One region of the Paenibacillus sp. DS2015 genome, then DNA from elsewhere that is predicted to be linked to it. Evidence: riboswitches for the same ligand, from Rfam matches in the RefSeq annotation. Region 1 holds a riboswitch; each other region holds the start of a gene.
The links. A riboswitch is a leader RNA that binds a small molecule or an ion and turns the genes downstream of it on or off. The one in region 1 is predicted to bind cyclic di-AMP.
Positions count from the first base shown of each region.

Region 1 (5,665 bases):
TTGCTAGTATACACTATTCTGTTTAGATTGTCACGGGTACTGGAATTTCTGAGATACATTCATTGCAAACGATTTTACCTTTGAAATATATAACATTTTCTGCATTGCCACAGAAGATGCAAGCTGGCTCGTATTTTTTCAACATAATGCGTTCGCCATCTACGTAAATTTCAAGAGCATCTTTCTCTCCAATACCTAGTGTACGACGCAATTCGATTGGGATAACAACCCGTCCAAGCTCGTCTACTTTTCTTACAATCCCAGTTGATTTCATCATACTAATCATTGCTCCTCTCGCGATTATTTATAATGTCATAATTCGACATACTTCTCGCTTTTATGATATTCATAATACCAACGATTCCCAAAACAGTCAACCTGTAAAATCGTTTTTTTTTAATTTTTTTTAAGAAGTACCGCTAGTCGACTGTTAGAAGCATATAAGATAGGGTTAAAGATAAGAATGCGAGATATGTCGATTTGGAAATTAGACATTCGCCAGCTTTAGACATGATTCGACAAAAGATGTCGAAAAACAGCCGATTTATGATCAAAAAAGGAGTTGATGAAGTATGTTAGGTCGTCTAAATGAGGAAAAAGTATTCAAAGACCCGGTCCATAATTATATCCATGTTGAAGATGCGACCATTTGGCGCTTGATTAATACATCAGAATTTCAACGGTTGCGTAGAATACGCCAATTAGGGACTTCCTATTTAACTTTCCATGGGGCAGAACATAGTCGATTCTCTCATTCACTTGGGGTCTATGAAATCACGCGTCAAATTATTTCATTATTTGAAAGGAACCATTATACGGATTGGCCGAAGGAAGAAAAGTTATTAACTCTTTGTGCTGCGCTTTTGCATGATTTAGGTCATGGACCCTTTTCTCATTCTATAGAAGAAGCCTTTCATATGAATCATGAGGACTGGACTTGCCGCATTATTATGGGGAATACTGAAGTACATGACATTCTGAGTGAGGTAGATCCTGAACTACCAGCAAAAGTAGCCTCGGTCATTGCCAAAACGTATGATAAGCCTATCGTCGTTAACCTGGTATCAAGTCCATTAGATGCCGATCGTATGGATTACTTGCTACGCGACGCGTATTATACGGGTGTAAATTATGGTACGATCGATGTTGATCGTATTATAAGAATGTTAAGGCCTTATCAGGATCGCATCGTTGTAAAAGAATCGGGTATGCATGCGGTGGAGGATTATTTGATGTCCCGCTATCAAATGTACTGGCAGGTATATTTTCATCCAGTAACGCGTAGTTCAGAAATTTTACTTCGCCAAATCTTTCGCCGGGCGAAAGAACTTTACAGAGATCGCTTCAAATTTAAATTTATGCTGAAGCCATTGCAAGGGCTGTTTGAGGATAATGTGACGGTCGAGTTATACCTTCAAATGGATGAAGCACTCCTTCAGACTGCATTTATGCAGTGGATTGGAGAGGAAGATAACATACTAAGTGAGCTTTGCAGTAGATTTATACATCGCAGGCTGTATAAATATGTAGAATTGGAAATGTTGGATGCCAATATGATTAGCGAAATTAGACAAGAGTTTCTAAAGGTAGGTCTAAATCCAGATTACGATCTCGAGAGTGACTTCCCTACGGACCTCCCTTATGATGTTTTCCATCCAGGGGATGAGGCCAGTCAGAAACAAATTTTGCTATTGGATCGACAGGATGGTCTGAGGGAAATTTCTGAAGTATCAGATATTGTGCGTTCCATTAGTGGAATACACCGAGGGAAGAACCACCTCTATTATCCCGAAGAAAAGCTCAAAGATGTATTAACGCTGTTCTCACCTGCTGTTGCCCGTATATTTAAGTTATAGATAGTCTATTTAATACCAACAAGAGATCGACATGAAAGGAGTTTTTAGGATGATGTTATTTGACACACATACGCATCTGGATGCATTACAATTCGACGAGGACCGCGAAGAGGTGATTGCGAATGCTCTAAAGGCAGGAGTAGGTAAAATGATTAACGTTGGCTTTAATCGAGAAACCATTCCTACAACCATGAAGTTGGCTGAGCAATATGATTTCATTTATGCGGCCGTGGGTTGGCACCCTCAAGATGCCATTACCATGAAGGAAGAAGACATGGCGTGGATCGCCTCTTTATGTAAGCATGATAAAGTGGTAGCCATTGGTGAAATAGGGCTTGATTATTATTGGGATACCTCGCCTAAGGATGTACAGCATCGCGTATTTCGTCAGCAGATTGGACTAGCTCGCGAGCTGAATATGCCCATTGTTATTCATAATCGTGATGCTCACGAAGATGTCGTTAGAATTTTGCGTGAGGAGAAGGCGAGTGAAGTTGGAGGGGTTATGCATTCTTATTCAGGTAGCTGGGAAACTGCCAAGTTATGTCTAGATATGGGATTTCATTTATCCTTTGGAGGACCGATCACATTCAAGAATGCGAAGCAGCCAAAAGAGGTTTTACAACAGGTGCCAATGGATCGATTATTGATTGAAACGGATGCTCCATATTTGACACCCCATCCATTTCGTGGAAAGAGAAATGAATCTGCTCATGTAAGACTAGTGGCAGAGGCAGCTGCGCTAATTAAAGGGATTGACATCGAAGAATTAGCCCAAATAACTACTCAAAATGCACTGGATCGTTTTGGCATTTTGTGAAAAAGAGAGTAAAACAGGTGAAAAGACGAGTATAAGCGAATGATTAAGGTTTTTTAACTATATTAAGCGAGAATATTACATTATTTTAACCATTTATTCAGATTTTTGTGGTTGATTACTCCTTTACAACATGCATAGAAACAGGATATCATCTTTTCAGTGGTATGAGCGGCTCTATATTAGAGCGGCAATATTTTCCTGAACCAGTCTCGCTGAGTCTCTTGTATAAGAGAACGGGGAAACCAATATGACAGGACACTTCACAAACTTGTGATGATGATGGCATATATGATTTCTTTACTAGGGTCTAGGGGTGAATTTGAAGGCATGCGCCATGAGCGTGTGACCTAAGATAGGGCGGCTCTCTTTCGTCCAAACCCGACAGCTAACCTCGTAAGCGTTATGAAGAGAGGCAACCTCGTGCATACATTCCAATTGTTCTAACAATTACGGAAGCCACGAAAGAGTTCCTCTAACTCTTTCTTTTGGCTTCTTTTGTTTTAGAATAAAGGCAATGATGTCATCATACTGTTGTTTAACAGGAGGTGACAACCATGTCGAGCAGACGGGTACATGATGCAGGACAATCTCACGTTACGCGTCCTGTAAAAATTTAAAAATAGTCACGTCAATTACAATCATGCATTATCTTAGACGGCGAGGCTATGAAGGAGGATCGGAAAGTGGGCGGTTTTCAACAAGAAGAAACCCATGATTCACCATCATCCAGCATGACTTACGCATTGCGATGGAAGCATGAGTATTTAACTAAGATCTCACTTGCAGCTATTATTTCAATCGCAATTACTCTTTTGGTTTTGCTGCTTGTTAGTTTTCAAGCACGCAAACAAGTGTATCTGGTGGTAGATGGTCAAGTTAAAGCAGTGGAAACAAGTCGGGTAATACTTCAGGAAATGCTGGATGAAGAGGCTATTATACTGAAGCCAGAAGATCAAGTTTCTATGCCGTTGAATGGTTCACTTGTAGACGGGGACAAAATAGTTATTCGCCGTGCAATCGAGATTCAAGTGACATCAGATGGTCAAACGAAGACTAGATTTACAACTAAGAACACAGTGAAAGGCGCTATGGAAGAATTAGGACTTTCACTAGAGAGCGATGATAAAGTATTTCCTTCTCTGACCACATCGGTCACGGATAATATGAATATTAAGATCGTTCGGATTAATAAACAAACTGTACAACGCACAGAGAAAGTACCTTTTCGGATTATCAAGACAGCAGATGCAACGGTCCTGAAGGGCAAAGTCAAAGTGGTACAGCAGGGACAGACCGGAACGGTCATTCAAAATATTGAAAAAATATACCAAGATGGTAAGCTGGTATCTATGCGTATGGTAGGCAAAGAAGTGCAGGCCGTGGCGCAGCATAAAGTAATCGCAGTAGGAACAAAGGTAGAAGCACCGAAGGTGGTTGTGGCTAAAGCTGAGGTTAAGCCTAAGAGCACTATTACCAAAGTAAGCTCCAACAATCAGGTGAGTAAGGCAGGTGTCGATTTCACTTACAAGAAAGTGCTGAATAATGTATCGATGACTGCCTATTCATCAGAGGAACCTGGGATAGGTACTCGCACTGCTTCGGGTACTCGTGTAACAGAAGGACGTACGATTGCTGTTGATCCTAATGTGATTCCATTAGGGTGGTGGGTTTACATTGAAGGCATGGGCTTCCGCCGAGCAGAAGATACGGGTGGTGCGATCAAGGGGAATAAGATCGATATGTACTTCGACTCTCTACAAAATGCACGCGACTTCGGTCGTAAATCGGGCAGAACAGTCTATGTAATAGGACCTGTAAAGCCAGAGCTTAACTAATGTTGCTCGGGTTTTACAACAGCTTTCTAATGTTATAATATTAAGATCATTGTTATGTCATGCTAAGAAGAGGTGTATTCCTCTTCTTTTTGTTGTTGTCTTGTCCAGGGAGGAATATTCGTATGATTAAAGAAATTATCGTTGTGGAAGGTCGCGATGATACCACAGCCATTAAAAGAGCGGTAGATGCAGATACTATTGAGACGGGTGGTTCAGCTATAAATGCCCGTATTCTACAACGGATTGCTCTAGCGCAAGAGCGTAGGGGTGTGATCGTGCTAACGGATCCTGATCACGCGGGGGAGCGTATTCGCAAAATTATTACGGCGAAGGTGCCTGGATGCAAACATGCATTCATCCCTGAAGCGGAGGCGACGCGAAAGGGCGATATTGGGGTTGAGAATGCTTCGCCTGCAGCTATTCAGCATGCATTAGCCCGAGTACATACCTCTTATGAGGGCGCAGAGAGCCTGATTGATATGGAAGATCTGGTACAAGCAGGTCTGCTTGTTCACCCGGAAGCAGCTGCACGTAGGATGGCTATGGGTAACATTCTTGGGATTGGGTATTGTAACGGCAAGCAATTTCTTAAGCGCTTAGCTATGTTTCAGATTACGCGCGATGAGTTTGTTCGCGCCCTCGCCCAAATAGAAGAGGGAGGCTAAATCATATGAATGAAATAGATGATATCGCTACACCAAGGCGAACGAAGGAGATCATTCGGCGCCATGGTTTTTCTTTTAAGAAAAGCTTGGGGCAGAATTTCCTAATTGATCAAAATATATTAACTAAAATTGTAAATGCGGCAGAATTGGATTCCACGAAAGGGGCGTTAGAGATTGGCCCTGGTATTGGAGCACTTACGGAGAAATTGGCACAGGTAGCTGGTGCCGTTACCGCAGTGGAAATCGATCGCCGTCTTATTCCCATATTGCAGGAAGTACTTGAACCCTATCCACATGTTCAGATTGAACATGCCGATGTGCTGGAAGTGGACTTACAGCAATTGTTTAAGGCTAATTTCAGTGAGGTGTCCAAGGTGAGCGTAGTTGCCAACTTACCTTATTATGTTACTACCCCGATTCTGATGAAGTTACTCGAGGAGAAGCTACCTCTAGAACATATCGTTGTCATGATCCAGAAGGAAGTAGCTG
Region 1 is NZ_JBNPWS010000030.1:13,090-18,754, forward strand. It holds gene J2T13_RS20535 (AbrB/MazE/SpoVT family DNA-binding domain-containing protein) at 23-277, opposite strand; gene J2T13_RS20540 (HD domain-containing protein) at 573-1,856, shown strand; gene J2T13_RS20545 (TatD family hydrolase) at 1,906-2,676, shown strand; cyclic di-AMP (ydaO/yuaA leader) riboswitch at 2,877-3,091, shown strand; gene J2T13_RS20550 (3D domain-containing protein) at 3,360-4,511, shown strand; gene rnmV (ribonuclease M5) at 4,634-5,176, shown strand; gene rsmA (16S rRNA (adenine(1518)-N(6)/adenine(1519)-N(6))-dimethyltransferase RsmA) at 5,182-5,665, shown strand, end outside.

Region 2 (5,665 bases), on a different contig from region 1:
TTTTGAGTCTTTAATTGAAGATAGAATCTCTTCATTTGAGATTACATCTTTCCGATCAAGTAATTCTGCAGCAAAAGGAATTAGTACGTTAATATCAGAGGATGGTTCAATTTTTTTTGAAAGATCGTTAACCTCATTTAGTAGTTCGTCGTTGCTGATTTTTTTTAGCTCACTTTGAATTTTGCTGTCGCTTTGTGTAGCATATTTTTGTAGTATATCAGAATCTGCAATGACAACTCCGGTAGATAATGTTAATACCAGTGCTGCACTTAAAGTAAATGATTTTAAGTATTTAGACATCATTTTTCTCCTCTAATCGTTTTGTATTAACTCCAATTTAAGTGAAACTAAATGTTCTACGTTATTTGTTATACTGAAATTATTTTACCTCCTTACTGGAATAATAACCCAAAATAGTCATGTTGAAACAAATTACATTAATTCCAAAAAATATGATTAATGAACGTAGTTACAGCTAGACATCTGCATAAAACTACTATTTTTGTGAATATGTCTGGGCCTCCTAGAACATCAGTAGGGTAGCAATCTCGCATAAATCAAAGAAAAATGAAAATCGGTCCTGTCACAGACTATGCGAACAGTGGCCGGTTTGTGGCTTAAGATTCGGAAGTGATGATACAAATAATACCTCTTGATTAAAGAAGGGGGATTGGGTGTATAATACGAATATAAAATAACGAACGTACGTTCCTATTGAGAGGTGGTCCGCATGTTGAAGAAGCAGAGAATAGTGATGTTAATTGACATGCAAAGTTTTTATGCAAGCGTGGAAAAGGCCAAGGTACCTTCTTATGAAGATAAACCCTTGGTGGTGGCAGGAGACCCATCCAGAAGGTCAGGTATAATCTTAGCAGCTTGTCCCTTAGCTAAAAAGAAAGGGGTGACTACTGCAGAACCCCTGTGGCAAGCTCTACAGAAATGCCCTGAGTTGATTATTGTAAAGCCACATATGCAAGAGTATATAGAAGTATCGACGCTAATCATGAAGATTATGGAGTCGTTTACGGACTTAGTGGAGTCTTACTCCATTGATGAAATGTTCTCAGACCATACTTCCTCGATGCACTTATTTGCTGATAATCCAATTGATCTAGCAAGGCAAATTCAGAATAAAATCTACAGCGAGACAGGAATTTTTGCCAGAGCCGGAATTGGAGAAAATAAAGTAATCGCTAAGCTCTGCTGTGACATGATTGCGAAGAAGATGCCAGAGGGTATATTTCATTTACAGAAAAGTGAGCTACATAAATACATCTGGGATAAACCCGTTAGAGACATGTGGGGAATCGGGTCAAAGATGCAGCAACACCTTTGGAAGATGGGGATTAGAAGCATAGGGGATTTAGCGACAACGCCTCTAGATAAACTAAGATCGAAATGGGGAGTTAATGGGGAAGTGATATGGCGTGTTGCCAATGGGATCGACGACTCGCCTGTAACCGTAACAACGCATAATGTTCAAAAAGATATTGGGAACGGGATGACCCTTCCTAGAGATTATACGCAAGCATGGGAAATTGAAGCGGTTATTCTTGATATTTGTACAGAGGTCTCCAGGAGGTCAAGGAAAAAGGGATTGATGGGGAGTGTGGTTTCCATAAGTGTTTCTGGTGCTGACTTTGACCGACCTACAGGATTTCATAGACAAATGAAACTGGAAGATCCTACAAACATAACCCGTGAGGTATACGAAGTCGCAAAGAAACTTTTTCATACGCATTGGGATAGGCAGCCTGTTAGAAGAGTAGCCATTTCGTTATCCGAGCTATCCGGTGCTGATTCTTATCAGTTAACCTTGTTTGACGATAAGGAGCATCAAAGGGCTATTGATAAGGTTATGGATGATATAAAGGACCGATTTGGAGATATTTCCATTCTAAGAGCAAGTTCAATAACTTCGGCAGGGCAGGCAGTGGACAGAGCTGCTAAAATTGGGGGGCATTACAGATGAGCAAAAAACTTCATGGGAATGGATTGTGGGAATCGAGTCGGATGATGTTACCTCAACATAAAGAACGTATTATTGAACATCAGCAACAGTACAACAGACAAAGTCGTCCAATCATCCACGAAGATGAACTGGAGATCATGACCCGAAATATAAGTGATTCACTACATTACAAAGAGGTCATAAAAGTTAGATTATTTAGTGAATATGAGCCTCATGTAATCTGTGGGGTAGTAACAGAAATAAGCCCGTTCACAAAGAAAATTAGGATGGAGATCGAAGAAGGATTGGAATGGATTGATTTTGACGAAATTGTAAGTGTTCAGTTCATGTAGAGAGGAAGCTTGCATAATGGTGAGACAGAGTCAGACAGGGCCAGAACTGCTACTTGTCAAAAAATATCTTGAACTACCCATATTGCTTGATGTTCTAGAGTATGACAAGCAGCGAGTAATAAATAGCAGTATGAGCTTAAGAAAGTGGTTTAGTGAGTATTTAGACAGCGTCCAGAACCAAGTTAGTAAAGATCTGCATATCGTTAAAAATGAATTGATCAGTAAGGATATGAGGATAATCGCCCAATCGAGAACTGCAGATAGGCTTATAGCTCAATATAGATGTAGGGGATACCAACAACAAATTGAAATGTTATGGAGTAAAGTTAAGTATGATTCGGAGGTTATGTTGGTCGAGTACTTAACCGCCTCTACTCTTTAATAAATTGACATAACTGGTATTCTGTTCATAATCTCTTGTTGTATTAATGAGATGAATGATACCCCTGGCGATTGTTTCTGTAAAAAAAGACATGAATGCAAATCTGGGAATATAGAACATTATGGGTGACTTATTCAATATATATCTTCAATTTACTGTATCTAACTCCTTATTTCTCTCGTTCTCTAATATTTATTGATAACACAAGCATAACGTAGTATTTATGTACAAAATCAATGTGTATTCAATATGTATTCGCTTTCACTCGTGTTTTCATTCGAAATACGTAGAATAACCCTCTTATTAGAGTTTTACTTTTGAATTCCATAGAGCGTATGATTCATTTCAATAACTTAACATTTTCATTCCAACGCTGAATTCCCGAATAGGGAAATGGGGGAACCAACCGAGAGCCGCGAATACGGCCTCATGGGGTGAATCCTTATGCTTGCCACACAAGCACTTAGGTAGGGCACTCTCAAGCCCGAATCCGACAGCTAACCTCGTAAGCGTAGTTGAGAGAGAACTGCGACCGTAGCCTCTACAGTGCGTCTATTTACTGTGGAAGAAGCCCATGAGCCGAGTTTCTCTGCTCTTAGGGCTTCTTTGTATTTTATTTTTTGTAGATGAGGAGAATCCTGTCATGTTGCAATTAACCGGGTATTTCCCTTGGTTAGAAGAGAAGGAACGGTCTGAATTAAAAGTAAGTCATATGGAAATATTTCGATTTGATTCCGAACCAATAGAGAATTGTAATCCTTTGGGCAGCGCACTTTGCATATGTGGATTGTTAAAGGTATTCAGTTGCGGCGTGGCTGGGTATGCAGAGTACACCATACCAGACACGAGAACGAATATAGACCTCGTTCAATGGGCCTCTGTATTTATACGTTTAAAAGGTCTTTCTATCGCGGAGAGTATACGCTATGTGCAAGACAAAGATGAAGTATGGGGACCTGAAAGGAAGATATTAGTGGAATGCGCATTGACTGACCTGATTTCGAATCTAAACAATCCTATGCAGCAACTGGAACGGGTCAGTCATTCTCGGGAGCGTTCTTTGTTATTTGATCGTTCCCAAGCGTACTTCGCGTTTTAGTACTCTATTCTCGAATTGGGAAGTGTGGATGTTGCTCCTAAATATATGTTTAATTTAAGTGTTACTTCTGATTTGATATAGGACAGGGGCATGAAGAGGCGGCGATGATATCCTCGACACAGATATAAGGTCTCAACGCTAGAATTCGTACGTGATTCTTGGTAGATACGGATACCTCGAGCCCCCATATGAAGACGAAGGGTGGAGAGGTGACTCATTACTTGTTTTTGAATTCCTGACAACCCTCGAATATATAATGGCTGCATCTTGAGTGAGAGGGTCACCATAGATTGAATGTCACGCTCTAGAACATCTAGCATAATCATGTGTAATAAGTAATTCTTAACTAGTAGGGCATCCTCTTCTGATGGAGCGGGAGGGGTAGCTTTCATGACAGCACTTCCTCGTATGAATTTTGATAATAAGAACACATGTTCTTATTATGTTCATACTAAGGGAGAAGTATTCCCCGTGGCAAGCACCAATTTTTGCAAGAGAATGATAACCATCTGTTATACTAACTAGATAAGGTTGAATAAATCTGGTTAAGTTTAAATAATGGAGGAACATAATATAATGATTTTACATAAGGGAGAAATTTTATTTCATCAAGGTGATGGTGGGGAATATCTATACCATATCAAAAGTGGATTATTTAAGGTGACAAGGTTACATGAGAATGGAAATATGGTGCTGTTCAACATTCTATACGCCGGAGAAACGGTACCCCATCATTCCCTGATTACACCTAAAGAAGCCCACGGTACCGCTATAGCACTTATGCGTAGTGAAGTGGAAGCCATACCTGCTACCGAATGGTATCGTCAACTGCGGGAGGATCACAATAAACCAATGGAAGTCGCACTATTATTACAGGAGAAATTACGTTTCATGCAGCAACGTTTGGATCATCTAACCGTGGGGACTCCGGCGGAGCGTCTGGAGCTACTTAGTGAATGGTTACATGACTACTCTCATGGGGTAGATGTGACGGAACTGCTGACACAAGAGGAAATTGGGCAGTTGATTGGTGTGCGTAGAGAAACGGTGAATCGTTTGTTGCGATTAAAGTAATGAATGCAACAACCAATAAGGGTCTATTCTTCAGGTCGGGATAGACCTTTTTGGAATAGACCCTTTATTATTACATGTTACTCTAAAGTTAATACTATAATTCCTTATTCGTTACTCTATCAAGCTACCCGCTGGACCGAAGAATTCAAAATGGATTCTTTCCTCAGGCACGTTCCATTCCAACAGTATCTTATATATGGCGCTCATAAAAGGGGTAGGTCCGCAGAAGTAGAAGTCGGCGTTCGGGTCTGCTACCTCTTGAAGCCAGGCTAGATCAATGTAACCGGATTTATCATAGACATCCCCTTCCACTGGAGATTCATAACACACATAGGATTTCAGATGATGATGGCATTGAACCAGTTCATTAATTAATCCCTTCATCGCATGTAGTCTTCCATTGATGGCAGCATGAATATACGTTACTTCACGCTCAGGCTGTTCCGTAGCCAATGTCTCTAGCATACTCACCATTGGAGTTAGTCCAACCCCCCCACTGATAAGAACTACTGGGATATCTATACCTTGATCCAGTGTGAAGACTCCAGCTGGGGTACTGACTTCCAATACATTACCCACATCAACGGCTTCGTGTAAGTAAGTAGATACAATGCCTGCTGGCTTATTAACAGCTTCGTCTTCTCGTTTAACGGAGATACGGTAATAAGGCTGTCCAGATGCTGTTGATAGACTATAGTGGCGAATGTGGGTGTATTGTTCACCTTCGGGTTGAACGCGTACAGTGATATACTGTCCCGGTAAATAAGAGGAGATAGCGCCTCCGTCCTGAGGGGAGAGGTAGAAGG
Region 2 is NZ_JBNPWS010000016.1:46,763-52,427, forward strand. It holds gene J2T13_RS14825 (hypothetical protein) at 1-300, opposite strand, end outside; gene J2T13_RS14830 (DNA polymerase IV) at 731-1,972, shown strand; gene J2T13_RS14835 (YolD-like family protein) at 1,969-2,304, shown strand; gene J2T13_RS14840 (hypothetical protein) at 2,321-2,686, shown strand; cyclic di-AMP (ydaO/yuaA leader) riboswitch at 3,048-3,213, shown strand; gene J2T13_RS14845 (hypothetical protein) at 3,330-3,785, shown strand; gene J2T13_RS14850 (hypothetical protein) at 3,782-4,177, opposite strand; gene J2T13_RS14855 (Crp/Fnr family transcriptional regulator) at 4,362-4,859, shown strand; gene hmpA (NO-inducible flavohemoprotein) at 4,971-5,665, opposite strand, start outside.
Region 2: it holds a riboswitch for cyclic di-AMP, as region 1 does, so the genes downstream of both, J2T13_RS14845 (hypothetical protein) here and J2T13_RS20550 (3D domain-containing protein) in region 1, are expected to answer to the same signal.

Region 3 (5,665 bases), on a different contig from region 1:
TAGGGTATCACCTGAACGCAATGAAGCTAAGAGAGCCGTTCCTTCTCCAACAACCTGATACAGAAACTCTATACTTTCATCATCCTTATTAAATATGCTAATGGGTCTAGAGAGTAACGGGTAATGACCCCAAGCGCGTAACATATAGAATTGTCCCATGCTGCCTTCATAATTGCCTTCTACTCGTAACAAGTATACTTGTTCCGCTACTTTTACGTTGGATACTACCTTTCCCATATCTATAAACCTCCCATAGTAAACAATCCACTCTATTATGGCTTGACACTTTTATCAATGATAAAAAATTGATAATTAAGCTTCTTTAAACATGCCTTATCATATAGAAGTGGTCTGTGACTTTTTTCACTATAGTCGTGATGAGAACGCTCTCAGACGACAAATTTCGTCTCTTCACTCTATCCTCATTAGATCGGAAGCATATCTCGAGATTCTGCCTTCGGTTTACATGCTTTACAAACTCCTACTACCATTCCATTATCACTTGCGTAGAAAGTTAATTTGCTATTTTTTCTGCAATAGGTACATCTCTGTAACCCCCGCTTGCTATCCCTCTTCTGAAACTTAATGACATTTCCGCTCGGTTTCCTAGTTCTTGACCTAACGGATAATAACAAAACTAGTACAATAATGAACACAAAGATCGCTAACCAGATTAGTTTCACTGAGAACTCCCCTCCTTGACCCTATTTATTTAAATAAACCATGCTAAAGTTATCGTATTTGATGATCTGCATGGGCCTATGTCTCAAGCAAGTTCTGATTACAATTTAGAACCTTCATTATATCATCTAACTTCACGAAATAAATAAAGAACTACTTGATGTGTATAAGCATAATTCATACTCCATTCGGACATAACAAAAGAGATATTGGCCAACCAACCTTACATAACAAAGGAGATCATCAATTATGCTGAAAAGGTTACTTATATGTATAGTTCTTCTTTTTTCTATGTGTGAAGTGACTTTTGCATTGTCCATTTTACCTAATTCCTCGCCACCCCTGTCTCCAGAACAACCTGACACTTCAGTACCTGCTAACTCCGCAGGCGTCAAACCATCAGCTAGAGATAAGCAGATATCATCCTTAGCACAGCTATATCATAAATACCCTGAGACCATAAAAACAAGGGGAGAAAGAATTAAACAAATTGCTCTTACTTTTGACGACGCGCCTGACTCTAGATTTACAGCACAAGTGTTGGATGTGTTAGACAAACACCATGTAAAGGCAACCTTTTTTGTCATTGGTGAACGGGCTAAGAAGCATCCTGAGCTTGTGGCTCGAATGAATCGAGAAGGTCATTCTATCGGTAATCACTCGTATAATCATCCACAATTCAGTAAAATATCGTTCGATAGCTTTCAAGATCAGATTCTAAAGACAGAACAGATCATCCATCAAATCGTGGGGTACAGCCCTCGACTCATTAGACCACCCTACGGTGATATCACAGAATCCCAGCTGAAATGGGCTAAAGCACATGGATATAAAATAATTAATTGGAACGTGGACTCCTTAGATTGGAAGGGTCTTAGTAAAGAAGAGGTCAAGAAAAACATCCTGTCCTCTGTTGGTCCTGGCTCCATTATTCTTCAGCATGCAGGTGGTGGAGAAGGTTCCGATCTTAAAGGTAGCATTGAAGCTCTGCCTGAGGTCATTCAAGAACTAAGAGATAAAGGTTATACATTCGTTCTGGTTGCCGATATGCTTCATATTTCGATGAGTAAAGAAAAGACAACTTCACCGTCCTTAAAGAGAGAGTGAGTGTGTCTGTAAGGAATATTAGCCGTTAGAGAAACTTCATGTTATAAAAAGAGCCGCTCTCGAACGATCGAGAGCGGCTCCTAAAAATCAATATTTATTTGATAATATACAACTCAACATTTTGATATCCAAAATCACGAACAGTAGCTTGACTTCCAGGGATAAAAATATCAATCCGATGTCCCTTTATAGCTGAGCCAACATCTTTGGCTGTAGCCACAAATGCTTGTTTAGGGAGACCCGCATGATTATGTCCCGTTACTAACACTTTAGTGCCTAAAGGGATAATACTTGGATCTACAGCTAGAGTACCCAATTTCAGTGGATTACCGAAATAATCAACTGCGCCCCATTTCCCATTCTCGCTAGCAGCAGCTGAATACGCTGATGCTTTTACATTGATCGTCTTAGAATAGTTAAATACTTTGCCCCATGCTTCGACCTTACTATCTTCGGGTATAACATTAAGAAGGCTTGTTGTTGAAACTTGCTTCGCTGTGATTGGAGTCGCTGCAGAAGCTACAGATTGCTTAACCACTGTACTAGATGTTGGAATGCTAAGGTTCATACCTTCATAAATATTCGTAGCACTTACCTTAGGGTTAGCTTGAATCATCTTGTTTAAATCCACCTTGTATTCCTTTGTGAGACTATAAAAAGTATCTCCAGCGGTTGCGACATGAATCTGATCTGCGTGAACGGGAGCCACTTGCATTGCTGCTGAAATGCCTATAATGGCTGTCATTATTTTGATAGTAGAAAATTTCTTCATAGTTCCTCCTTATTTTGCCTGCGGAGTTAGCTGTCGGATTCGGATTAGGAAGTTCACCCTACACGCCCTATACGCGCGATTCACCCCAAGGAATCAGGAATAGCGATCAATCATCGTCCTGCGTTCCATCAATAAAGTCCCCCACACTTTTCCTTAATCAAAAAGTTTTGGCATGTATGAATATATCACAACTTTGTAACTATTACACATGAAATTGTTACCATTTTGATATTTATTTTTGTTTTTATTATTTTTTCTGTAGAATTTCATATACTAATTCGAGTGTATTATTCATTGTTTACACTGAGCTGATCATATTTAACATAGATTTTACAATTGTACATACCTAAATATAGTAGAATATTATTGAAACTAAATAACATATTGATTGACCTGTTGGGGGCACTATGATGGAAGAACAGAAAACAATAAACCGTACAACGACGTCCGTATACTTAAATCGTGATTTAAGCTGGGTTGAATTTAACTGGCGCGTTCTTCAAGAAGCACAGGATGCAGATCACCCGCTTCTAGAAAGAGCCAAATTTCTAGCCATTGTCTCGACAAATTTAGATGAGTTCATGAGCGTTCGCGTGGCTGGCATTCAAGATCAGATTAAGGCCGGTTATACTAAAAAGGATTTTACAGGTTATACACCCTCAGGATTATACAAACGCCTGATGAAACGAGTATCCAAAATGATTAGCGAGCAATACCGGACTTTTCGTGATATTTCACGACAATTAAGTAAAGAGGGAATCGTTTTTTCTAGCTATGAGGATTTGACCGCCGCTCAAAAACAAGCTATGGAACAATATTATCAAGATATCATCTTCCCTGTGTTAACACCTATGGCCGTTGACCAGAGTCGACCCTTTCCGCTTGTTCATAGCCAATATGTATATTTGTCAGTTGTGCTTAATCGACAAGAGAGTACCGAAGAAGATCCCTACTTCGCCATATTACAAATTCCATCTAATCTTGCGAGATGTATTCCACTACCTCATCGTACAAACAGCAAGAAGCGCCAATTCATTTTTATAGAAGAGGTCATCAAGCAGCATATTCATACTTTGTTTAGTGGATATGATCCCGTAGCGGTTCATGAGTTCCGGATAACACGTAATTCTGATCTCACGATTGATGAGGAAGGTGCCGAAGACTTGCTAGAGGAGATTGAGAAGGAACTCCGTAAACGTAGATGGGGAGCGCCTGTCCGGATGGAGGTTCAAAAAGGGATTCACCCTTATGCACTAAGTCAACTCCAAACAGAATTTGAAATTACTGATTTCATATTTGATATTGAAGGTCCTTTAGATCTCAGCTTTCTCCGAAATTTCGTGGGTTCGTTGAAAGGTTATCCTAAATTAATCTATGCACCTATTGAGCCCGTATATCCACCCGAATTTGAAGAAAATGAAGACTTTTTCCAAGTTCTCCATGAACGTGACGTTCTTGTCTATCATCCTTATGAATCTTTTGAATCCGTGACAGATTTCATCATTCAAGCTTCTGAGGATGAACATGTCATGGCGATTAAGATGACCCTGTATCGTGTGAGTGGTAACTCACCCTTGATTCAAGCCCTAGCTCTCGCGGCTGAATCAGGGAAACAAGTGACGGTCGTAGTGGAACTAAGAGCCCGATTTGATGAAGAGCGTAATATCGCTTGGGCTCGAAAACTTGAGAAATCAGGATGTCATGTTGTTTATGGTTTAGTGGGTCTAAAAACGCATGCGAAGATCACACTCGTCGTCCGTCAGGAAGGCAGTGAATTACGTCGATATGTCCACGTAGGTACGGGGAATTATAATGATAGTACCGCTAAGGTGTACACGGATTTAAGCCTGTTCACTTCCAATCACCTTATTGGTCTAGATGCGTCTGAGTTATTCAACCAAATCACCGGTTACTCAAGTAATCATGAGTGGGACGCTATTACTGTAGCTCCATCGAACATGAGTAATACCCTCTCCATGCTTATGCAGAGAGAAGCCGAACATGCTACAGCAGGTAGACCTGCAAAAATCATCGCCAAGATGAACTCACTATCTAACCAAGAAATGATTGACGAGCTGTATGACGCATCACAAGCCGGCGTTCAGATCGATCTGATTATACGTGGGGTGTGTTGTCTTCGTCCTGGAGTCCCTAACTTGAGTGAGCGTATTACGGTTCGAAGTATTGTAGATCGGTTTCTAGAGCATACGAGGATCTATTATTTTGAGAATGGGGGTAACCCGGAGCTCTGGATCTCTAGTGCAGATTGGATGACACGCAATTTAACTAGACGAATTGAGTTAATGTGTCCTGTCTACGATGATCATATCCGAAATTTAATTGTCCAAATTCTGGATCTATCCCTTAAAGATAATGTGAAGGCTAGATTTCTACAAAATAATGGAAACTATGAATTCAAAAACAAAGAACTAGCCCCCTTTAGGAGCCAGTTCGAAGCCATGGATGTTATCAAGTGGAAGGAAAGTCTATCTTCAATTTCAGATTCCATGCACTCTTAAACACTTTCATAGCACTTTCCATTTCTTCTTGTTCAATCCATGTCTCCGCATCGCTAATGACAGTAAGATGAAAGGTTTTGTTAACAACATTAGCTTGAATGGATTGAACCACTTGTGTCTCACTCTGATCTAGCGCAATACCTAGTTGCACCAGTGATCCTAATTTATGGATCCATTCTTCGTCGGAAGCCAGCAATATGTCCTTATATTCATGGGACAATTTCTGCTTCCGACTTTTTGTGTTATAAGAAGCAATTAGCGCGCACAGAATGATCTCTCGATGAGTCAGACCTCTAATGGAAGCATTCATCAGCCAATAATGAGTATGCCGATTATATTGATAATAATTAATATGTCCTCCTATCTGGTACAACATCGATGAGACATATAATAGCTTTTGGTGTTCTTCGAGCTGTCTGTCATCCTGTAGCGCCCTATAGAGCACCTGAACAAGTCCATACACATGATCCAAGTGCTTTCTTGATACTTCAGCTTCAAAAGTCAGTAAGGTGTTAATACTGTACTCTAGCGCGCTAGACTTCACCGCTCCCACAGGATCTATCAGATCATGCAGCATACCCTCGCG
Region 3 is NZ_JBNPWS010000008.1:67,126-72,790, forward strand. It holds gene J2T13_RS09575 (dihydroorotate dehydrogenase electron transfer subunit) at 1-237, opposite strand, end outside; gene J2T13_RS09580 (polysaccharide deacetylase family protein) at 931-1,788, shown strand; gene J2T13_RS09585 (3D domain-containing protein) at 1,883-2,560, opposite strand; cyclic di-AMP (ydaO/yuaA leader) riboswitch at 2,561-2,743, opposite strand; gene ppk1 (polyphosphate kinase 1) at 2,968-5,079, shown strand; gene J2T13_RS09595 (Ppx/GppA family phosphatase) at 5,030-5,665, opposite strand, start outside.
Region 3: it holds a riboswitch for cyclic di-AMP, as region 1 does, so the genes downstream of both, J2T13_RS09585 (3D domain-containing protein) here and J2T13_RS20550 (3D domain-containing protein) in region 1, are expected to answer to the same signal.